DNA from 2 places in the Cloacibacillus evryensis DSM 19522 genome. Region 2 is predicted to be linked to the other one. Evidence: riboswitches for the same ligand, from Rfam matches in the RefSeq annotation. Region 2 holds a riboswitch; the other holds the start of a gene.
The links. Region 2 has a riboswitch for molybdenum cofactor ahead of CLOEV_RS13130 (ABC transporter substrate-binding protein). Riboswitches for the same ligand answer to the same signal wherever they lie in the genome.
Positions count from the first base shown of each region.

Region 1: linked by a shared signal. The riboswitch ahead of CLOEV_RS02165 (molybdopterin-dependent aldehyde oxidoreductase) and the one ahead of CLOEV_RS13130 (ABC transporter substrate-binding protein) in region 2 are both predicted to bind molybdenum cofactor.

Region 1 covers NZ_KK073872.1:515,369-520,274, forward strand. The annotation lists gene CLOEV_RS02155 (IclR family transcriptional regulator) at 1-356, opposite strand, end outside; molybdenum cofactor riboswitch at 599-722, shown strand; gene CLOEV_RS02160 (response regulator transcription factor) at 801-1,496, shown strand; molybdenum cofactor riboswitch at 1,765-1,919, shown strand; gene CLOEV_RS02165 (molybdopterin-dependent aldehyde oxidoreductase) at 2,048-4,894, shown strand.
Region 2 covers NZ_KK073872.1:2,926,108-2,931,013, reverse strand. The annotation lists gene CLOEV_RS13140 (hypothetical protein) at 86-1,120, opposite strand; gene CLOEV_RS13135 (metallophosphoesterase) at 1,146-1,829, opposite strand; molybdenum cofactor riboswitch at 1,925-2,042, shown strand; molybdenum cofactor riboswitch at 2,247-2,367, shown strand; gene CLOEV_RS13130 (ABC transporter substrate-binding protein) at 2,451-3,302, shown strand; gene CLOEV_RS13125 (ABC transporter permease) at 3,397-4,092, shown strand; gene CLOEV_RS16585 (energy-coupling factor ABC transporter ATP-binding protein) at 4,142-4,906, shown strand, end outside.

The DNA of each region.
Region 1 (4,906 bases), 2.4 Mb from region 2:
CTCTCGACGTGCTCGAAACAGGCGCGGTCTTCGCCGATGACGCCGTAGAGTGAAACGGCCTCCTTCGTCTCGTCGCGTATCTGCTTCATATAAGGGTAGATGATCTGCTGCGGGCGGAAATTGGCCTTCGCCACGCTCCCGAGCAGGTAAAGCTGATTGCCGAGCGAATAGCAGCGGTCGCTGTGGCGGTGGAGCATGTTGAGGTTCTCCAGCGTATTCGCCAGGCGCAGCGTGGTCGTCACGGGCAGCTGTATCCTCTCCGCGAGCTCGCTGAGCGTGAGCTTGTAATCATCTCTTGTAAACGCCTTCAGTATGGAAAAGGCGCGTTCGACCGAACGTACTGAATCTTCCTTCATGGCAGCCTCCAAAATATATCAAATTTCCAATACATGGAATAAAATTGCATAGTGCGATATAATGATAGTGGAAATGGGGCAACTTTGCAACCGGAGCCTTAACTTTTTTCGTATTTTTACCGCCCTGCACAAAGCTTGCGGCGGCGCTCCAATATGTCTGGGCAGACCTGACGGCGTTATCTTTCAGAAAGATGTCTCTCCTTGACGAAAACAGCCTCTTTGTTATAATCTTAAATGAATAAAACTGAATAATACCCCGAGTCAAAGCTCCTACAGAGAAAAATAATTCTCAATGGAGCACGACCATTGGGTGTCTTTGGAAACGAAGGTGCCTCCCGTCTGGAAAGGGGAAAGGAGATCGCGGGCGCAGCCTGTGTAATGGCCTTTTCCTCCCCCTCAGCGGAACACCAAATCTTACAGATAAGAGAGGAGGAAGTGGTTGAAATGCGCAGTTTGAAAGTCTTGATCGCGGAGTCAGATCCGCTTCTTCAAAAACTTTATTCCGATATCATCATCAATGACAGCGCCTTTACGCTGCTGAAATGCGTATCGACGGGGCCCCAGATGTTCGAGGCGATGCGCTGCGTCGATGTCGATCTCGTGCTGCTTGACCTGTTTCTGAAGGATTTCAGCGCGATAGAGGGCCTTGACGACCTTCGCAAGTCCTTTTCACGCACCGACTATATCGTCGTATCCTCGGGGGAAAACCCGGAGCTTGTCCGCAAGGCGCTCTGCGCGGGAGTTTTTGAATTTCTCGTCAAACCATTTTCCTTCGACCGTCTGCGCGCCACGCTGAAAAATTACCAGATATACCATCATTCCTTGACCGGCAGAACGCGCCCCTGGCAGCAGGAGGATCTTGACGCCCTCGTCTCGATGAAGAGCCACGACCCTTCATGGGCCAACAACCGTTCGATACCAAAGGGGCTCCAGCTTAAGTGTCTCAACGACATTGAATCCTTTCTGAAAGCGAATGAAGACACCTTCTCGGCGCAGGAGGTCGGCGAGCACCTGGGCATTTCCAGGTCGACCGCGCGCCGTTACCTTGAATTTCTCACGATGAGCGAGCGCGTCGTCGTCGAATATGCCTACCGCCGCGTAGGCCGCCCGGAAAAACGTTACCGTATGGCGCTGCTTTAGGGCTGGATCCGCCCGGCGCACGTATAGCAAAGATAATGGGGGAGAGGCGGCTCTCTTTCATTATCTTTTTTTTGAACGGCGGAAGATGCCTCCCTGTACTTTTGTGAGGCAAAAGTTTATTTTGAACTTTATGCAACTGACCTTCGTAAAAAATTTACTAAACATAAACTAATCAAAATAGCGCATAACATCTCATATCCTACCTAAATATTGCTCATTATTCTGTACTTTTGTATAATTTGAATAGAAAGTTTAGACAATTGTTGCAACTTAGTTGCAACCCCGAGTTTCATCTCCTAACGCGTGATGCCATGGAGGTGGGACCAGTGAGCCGAAGGGCTCCAAGGGTTTTTGCGGAAAACCGCGAAGCCTCCCGGGATGCGCAAAGTGTCCGAATTGGAAAGGGGTAAGTCTCGATCGTTTCGTCGGCAGGCGGGCATATCATACTCTCTTTCTTTCCAATGAAAACGCAGTCAAGGTTTTTTAATTTATTTCCGAAGTTCCCGATGCGTGGGATATGGAAAAATTTATTTCGAGAGAGGAGATTTTCAATGGCAAAGGAAATGACAGAGGCACAACTCGCGGCGAGCTATGTCATCAAGAAACTCACTATCAACGGAGTTCCGCGCCGTGTGATGGGCAAGCCGGACGTAACGCTGCTTACAGTCCTCCGCGAACAGCTCAAGATGACGGGGACGAAGCGCGGCTGCGACTGCGGCCAGTGCGGCGTCTGCAACGTCATACTCAACGGCAAGGTGGTCCGCGCCTGTATCACGCGCTGGAAGAACGTCCCCGAGTTTTCGGAGATCACGACGATCGAAGGGATAGGCACCCCCGACAATCTTCACGCCCTGCAGTGGGCGATGATAGTCTGCGGCGCGATCCAGTGCGGTTTCTGCACACCGGGCTTCATTACCTGCGGAAAGGCGCTCCTTGACCAGAACCCGAACCCGACGCGCGAAGAGGTACGCGACTGGTTCGGCAAGAACTGGATGGCCTGCCGCTGCACCGGCTACAAGCAGATAGTCGACGCGGTGATGAAGGCCGCCGCGATCCTGCGCGGTGAAGAGAAGATCGAGGATCTCGCGAAGATGTACAAGCCGGGCGACAAGGTCTGGAATTCGAGCTATCCGCGTCCGAACGCGGTGTTCAAGGCGACAGGTCTTTGGGATTTCGGCGACGACGACCGCCTGAAGCTGCCGGAGGAGTTCCTCTTCGCTTATCCCTACGCCCTTGAGGGCGTGCGCCACGCGAAGGTCAACAAGATCGACGTGAGCGAAGCCGAGAAGTGCGAAGGCGTCGTGAAGGTCTGCACCTATAAGGACGTCAAGGGCACGAACCGCCTGCGCGGCCAGATCGGCTGTGACTCCGCCGTTGTCGACGGCTGGGAGCGCCGCATCATGGTCGAGGAGGGGGACAAGATCCGCCAGTGGGGCGATATTGTCGCCGTCGTAGTCGCCGACAACGAAAAGCACGCGCGCGCGGCTGCGCAGAAGATCAAGGTCGACTATGAGCAGCTTCCCGAACTCGTCGACGTCCGCGAGGCGATCAAGGCCGACGCGGTCAGCGTCTTTGACGACTGCCCCGGCATCGACGGTATGCCGAACGCGTGGAACAAGCGCTGCTTCGCAAAGGGCGATGATCCGAGCGATATTATCGCGAACGCGCCGCATAAAGTTGACGATGAATTCTACAGCTCGCGCCAGCCCCACATGGTTCTCGAGGCCGACTGCGGATATGCGTATTACGACGACGAAGGGCGCGTGACGATCCATTCCAAATCCTGCGCCATCTACTTCGCGATAGTCAAGCTTGCCAGAGGTATCGGCCTGCCGCCGTCGAAGATCCGCATTATTGAGAACAATATGGGAGCCTCTTTCGGCTACAAGACTACGGTCACCAATGAGCAGTATCTTGCCCTCGCCCTGATGGCGACGGGGCGTCCCGTATATATGCGCGTCAATATGAAAGAGCACAACCAGCGCACACCGAAGCGCTCGCCCTCCTTTATGCATATCAGAGCCGCGGCGGACGAAAAAGGCAAACTCATCGGCGTCGATGGGACGTGCTGGATCGACCACGGCCCGTGCAGCGAGTCCGCGAACGACCTTACAAACAAGAGCGGGCAGTTCTTCTTCTCACCCTATGCGTACGACAATATGCGCGTGACGGCATATACGATCTGGACCAACCATCGCTGGAGCTCGGCCTTCCGCGCCTACGGTTCGCCGCAGATATATTGGGGCGCCGAGACCGCGATGGATATGCTCGCATACGAATGCGGCATGGACCCGTTCGATTTCCGCGAGCAGAACCTTCTCGAGTGGGAGCCGTTCACGGAGAACCCCCGCGGCCATTTCCCCTCCGGACACGCGCCGGAAGTCTTCCCGCTGCCGGAAATGATGAAGAAGGCGCGTCCCGTCTATGAAGAGATGAAGAAAAAGGCCAAAGAGCTTTCAACGCCTGAAAAGAAATACGGCGTCGGCATTTCGGTCAGCATCTACAACGCGAACGACGACGGAGCGGACGAATCCGCCAGCAACATCGAGCTGCTCAAAGACGGAAGCGTCATGATCTATAACACGTGGGAGGACCACGGACAGGGCGCGGATATCGGCACCGTGGGCACTGCGCATGAGGCGCTGAAGCCTCTCGGCATCGCCCCCGAGCAGATAAGGCTCTTTATGAACGACACCGCGCGCTGCCCGAACAGCGGCGCCGCCGCGGCGAGCCGTTCGCAGACGATGACCGGCAACGCGATCGTCGACAGCTGCAAAAAACTCCTTGACGCGATGCGCAAGCCGGACGGCACGTACCGCACGTACGACGAAATGGTCGCGGAGAATATCCCGACCTTCTACGAAGGCAAATCGCAGGCCCAGGTCCTTCACAAGGACGGCTCCGTCGAGAGCTGCGGCGGCAACGACAAGGATACCGGCATAGGCAAGCCCTTCGCCTTCCATATGTTCGCGGTCAACCTCGCGATGGTCTCCGTCGATATGAATACCTTCAAAGCGCATTGCGAGAAGTTTGTCCTCTGCGGCGACGTCGGCGTCATCAACAACTATCTTGTTGTCGACGGCCAGCAGTACGGCGGCATCGCGCAGGGCATCGGGCTCGCGCTTACGGAAGATTTCCTTGACGAGTCGAAGTATAACAACTTTGTGACGATGGGCTTCCCGTACATCAAGGACATCACTGACGATCTCACTCTGATACAGTCGGAAGTGCCGCGGCCGCTCGGGCCGTTCGGAGCTTCCGGAACGGGCGAAATGCCGCTTTCCGGCCCGCACGCCGCCGTAGGCAACGCGATCTATGCGGCCTGCGGAGCGCGCGTAAAGACGATCCCGGCGATCCCGGCGAGAATCAAGGCGGCCCTCGAGGAGACAAAGAAGTAACAGGCGCGCAGG
Region 2 (4,906 bases):
AACAAAAAATTCCGCCAGCGGAGTTTTTTCAATACATGGCGGAAATCATTAAAATATAGCTATTAAATATCTAATTTATCGATAATTACGCGTCCGCTGTCGCTCCCACAGGGCGCTTGCGTTGTCTGTCGATCTCGGCCTCCAGCCGTATCAATTCGTTTATCGAATCGATGTCGATGCTTTTCAGTATCTCATTACGGTTCATGACGCCTATATCGTTGCGTGTCTTGCCGGGATTTTTTTCGAGCTCCGTGAAGGCCGAGATCTTACGGTCGCCGTGATAGACGTCAAAGTCTACGAAGCGCTGGCCCCTGTCGTTATATTCCAGCCCCATCGCGAGCTTTTTGATCGCCTGGATCTCCAGCGGCGTATAGAGCTTCATCATGTAGACGGGGATAGTCCGCCGCGTCAGAGCCTGTTCGCGCTCCCACTTCTCCTCGAGCACGATCCCTATCTGCATCCCCTGGGTCACGGTGAGGAGCCTCTGGCGATGAAGATCGAACAGGCCGTCGGAGTCGCATATCTTTATTTCAACGTCGTTCCAGTCGGGGGTGCCGAGCGCGTCTCCCAGATATTCTATGCCGTGTACGGAAAGGAACTGAACGATCGCCCCCTTTGAACGCGTATTGATTACCAGCGCCTTTTCGTAGATGTCGTCGATGGGTATGGTCTTCGCAAGCGACCTCGGCGTAAAGTATATGATAGAGGAGGTTCCCGGTATATCCGGGCGGAATATGGGGTCGCGGTCTATTATCTCGCCGCCGATGTCACGCTGTATCGCGCGGATGCCGCGCTCGATGTCTCCCATCAGACGCGTCATGATATAGCCCGGCATCATCGTAACGCTTTCCACGCCGCCGGTCATCCGGCTGTTTATCAGCGTCGCGAGGAACAGCTCCAGCGGATTTTCGGAGACATAGGTCTCGCGGAGTTCCCCGCCGTCTTCGGCGGGGGCGGTGAGAAACACGAGCCTCCGCGTCGGCCCGTATCTCCGAAGCGCGCCTTCGGCGTCGAGCGAGATCGGCGTTCCCCACGCTCCGAGCTTGTGGCGTATCTCGGAGACCTCCGAGGAAAGTTTCATCGCGATACTTTCGGGTCCTGTCCTTGCCAGCGATATCATTTATACTGCCTCCTCCGTAATGAATTTATAATGAGACGCGCTTGCGCTGGAGCCGCGCGCTGTCCGTTCCCGGCGGATAGGGGATGGAGGTCACCTCTCCGGTGTGTATGTGGATCAGGTACATCGACTGCAGGCCGTTGAGATACATCCGCCCCTCCCCGGTACAGCCGGAGGTATGTTCGAGATTATGCCCGTATAAATTGTACTGTGCCGGTTCGCCGCTCACATCCTCGTAGGTGTGCCCCGCGCTGAAGCTGAACTGTCCGAGCGAGAAGCGTCCCGGGCCGGTCCAGACCTGAACCGAGGCGCTGTGCGGCTCCTCGAGCAGGGTAGGGACGTGGTCATGGTTGCCTGTGACGAGGATCGCCCCGTAATCCTCCTCTTCAAAGATGGAGAGAAAATCCTTCACCCTTTTCTGATACAGGTCGAGCATCCCGGGACGCTGCTCGAGCTTTACGTTGTCCACAAAATCACCCGTGTGGACGATCCAGGCCGGCCTCAGCCGGTGCAGCGCCCGCCGCAGGTAAGGATATATGGTGTAGGGGGTGTCGGATAGATGCAGCACCATCTCCTTGGCGTCGATACAGGGCGGATTGATGCCGAACCAGATGCCGAGGTCGTCAAACTGCTTGATGATCGGGCACTCCCGCATCTCCTGGAGCGTCGGCTTGGGGATATTCGGTGGTATGCGCAGTGTCGCCATCTTCATCGCCTCTTTTTTGTTTCAAAAGAATTTTTAGTAATTCCGAACGGAAGACCTTGCCTTTTTATCTCCTTTATTGTACCATAAGCCCGATGATAAAATAAATTATGGTTCTCCGAGCCTGTACGCCTACGGAAAAGATCTATGGCTTTCAGGCCGACAGGGTTGCCTGGGAAACGAGGCAGCCTCCCTTTGGAAAGGAGAACGGCTGATGAATCTGTTATGGGCCGTACTCTATACAAAGGGGACGGCCCTTTTATTTTTATCGTAAAGAGGCTTAAAGACACACAAAATCTCCACTTAAGCAAGGGGCGACCCCAACGCCCCTTGTCTTCCCTTGTTTTTATTTGTTGAAATAAACGCATGAAATAGTGTACAATAACCGCGGCGCGGATTTTATCGCGCGAATGTTCTGCGTATGTTGCCTGCATACGTCCCTGAAACTGCCTCTCCTGCGGCCTGGCGGCTATGGAGGGCGGTCGTTAGGGCGGTCCTGGAAACGGGGCCGTCTCCCGTTGCGGAAAGGGGATCGCGGAAGTTTGCCGCTTTCGTCTTTTATTCTCCGTCCCGCGGGTTTTGAGCATAGGTTGTAATGCAACACAAATCTCACGAGGAGGGTTTTTACCCATGCGTATCAACAGGAAAGGCTCCATTATCGCGCTGCTTCTCGTCGTCTGCCTGCTTGCCTTCGGCTCGCTCGCGACGGCAAAGGCCCCCGTGCTTAGGATGGCGACCACCACCAGCACGGACAACACCGGATTGCTTGATTATCTCGCTCCCATTCTTCTTAAGGATACCGGCATCGAGATCCAGTGGGTCTCGGTCGGAACCGGCAAAGCTCTTGAGTATGGCCGCAACGGCGACGTCGACGTCGTGCTGACCCACGCGCCGTCCCAGGAGGACAAGTTCATGGCCGAAGGCGCCGGAGCCAACCGCCGCAAGGTCATGTTCAACGACTTCGTCCTCATCGGCCCCGCGAATGATCCCGCGGGCGTAAAGGGCAAGCCCGTCACGGAAGCTCTGGCCACGATCGCGAAGAAGGGACAGCCGCTTGTCAGCCGCGCCGACAAATCAGGCACGCACACGGCGGAGCTGAGCCTCCTCAAGGCGGCGGGAGTGAAGGATTTCGACAAGGCGAAATGGTATGTTCAGACCGGCCAGGGAATGCTGAAGACGATCAACATCGCCGACGAGCAGAACGGCTACGCGCTTACGGACCGCGGAACCTTCATTAAATACGAGGCCGGACTCAAAGGCAAGCCGGGACTCGTGATAGTCTGCGAGGGCGACCCCGAGCTGCTCAATAAGTACAGCGTCATGGCGGTCAGCCCCCTGAAGCATCCGAACGCCAAGTACGATCTCGCGCTCAAGTACATCGACTGGATCACCTCCTCAAAGGTGCAGAAAGATATCGCGAACTTCAAGGTCGAGGGCAAGCAGCTCTTCTTCCCCGAGGCCGAGATCCGTTCCGGACATTAATAAATCGATATAATCGGCATAACGGGCGGACGCCGGACGAAAACGTTGAAGCGTCCGCCCGAATTATGTAAAACACGAGATAAGGACTGATCTGATGGATTTCATAGTTGAAGGATTTATACAGGCTTTCAGGCTCCTCTTTTCAATGGACGAGGAGACTATGAACATCCTTTTCACCACGCTGCGGCTGACGGCGCTCTCGATGGGCGGAATACTGCTCATGGGGCTGCCGCTGGGTTTCATTCTCGGGTACTTCGATTTTCCGGGCAAGCGCTGCGTCCGCACTGCAGTCGACACCCTGCTCGCCCTGCCGACGGTGGTCATCGGCCTGCTCGTTTACGCCTTCATATCGCGGCGGGGCCCCTTCGGCGGCTGGGATCTGCTCTTTACGGTCAAAGGCATGGCGATCGGACAGATCATCCTGGGGACGCCGATAGTGGCGGCCTACACGGCGACGGCGATCGAGGGGCTTGACGACCGGCTTCGCCAGACGCTGATGACGCTCGGGGCCTCGGGGACCAGGCTCGCGATGACGAGCCTGTGGGAGGCGCGCTTTCTTGTCCTTGTCGCCGCGCTGACGGCCTTTGGCCGCATCGTCGGCGAGGTCGGCTCCGCGATGATGCTCGGGGGCAACATCAAATGGCATACGCGAACGATAACCACGGCGATCACGCTTGAGACCGGCAAGGGAGACTTTGCCCTCGGCATCGCCCTCGGCGTGATCCTCATACTGATATCGCTCATTCTCAACATTTCGCTGACTTTCCTGCGCCGCAGGACGCAAAACTGAAACAGACAAAAATACCGGAGATAGACGGTGCGAAGGAGGAGCGTCCGGGATGAGCTCGCCGCTTTACGAAATACATGATCTGAAACAAAGCTATGGGAAGGGGCAGCCGGCCCTCGACATCGCGGAACTTTCAATAAGGAGCTCGGGCATAACCGGCCTCGTCGGCCCCAACGGCAGCGGCAAATCAACGCTGCTCAAAGTGCTCTCTTTCCTTATCCCATACAAAAGCGGCCGCATCATATTTGACGGCCGTCCGGCGGAGGGGCGTGAAGAGGCGATCCGCCGCGAAGTGACATATATGCTCCAGGATTCCTATCTGCTGAACCGTTCCGTCTATGAAAACATCGCCTATGGGCTGAAACTGCGCGGGAATATTCCCGATATAAAGGTCCGGGTAAACGAAAGCCTGATACAGGTGGGGCTCGATCCGGAAAAATTCGCCAAGCGGGCCTGGTATCAGCTCTCCGGCGGAGAGGCGCAGCGCGTGGCCCTCGCCGCCCGGCTGGCCCTCCGCCCGCGCGTCCTGCTGCTCGACGAGCCGACCGCCAATGTCGACGAGGCGAGCGCCCAGCTGGTGATGGAGGCGGCCGTCAGCGCGGCGAAAGAATACGGCGCCGCCGTTATCGTGGCGACACATGACCTCGCGTGGCTCTACGAGATGTCCACCGACATCGTGAGCCTCTATCGCGGCCAAGTCGTAGGCAGCGGCGCGGAAAACCTCCTGCAGGGCAAGTGGAACAATTCAGGAGGCTGCATGGTGCGGGAATTTACCGACGGGCAGGCGGTGTTTGCCTATCCGCCGCAGACGGTAAGA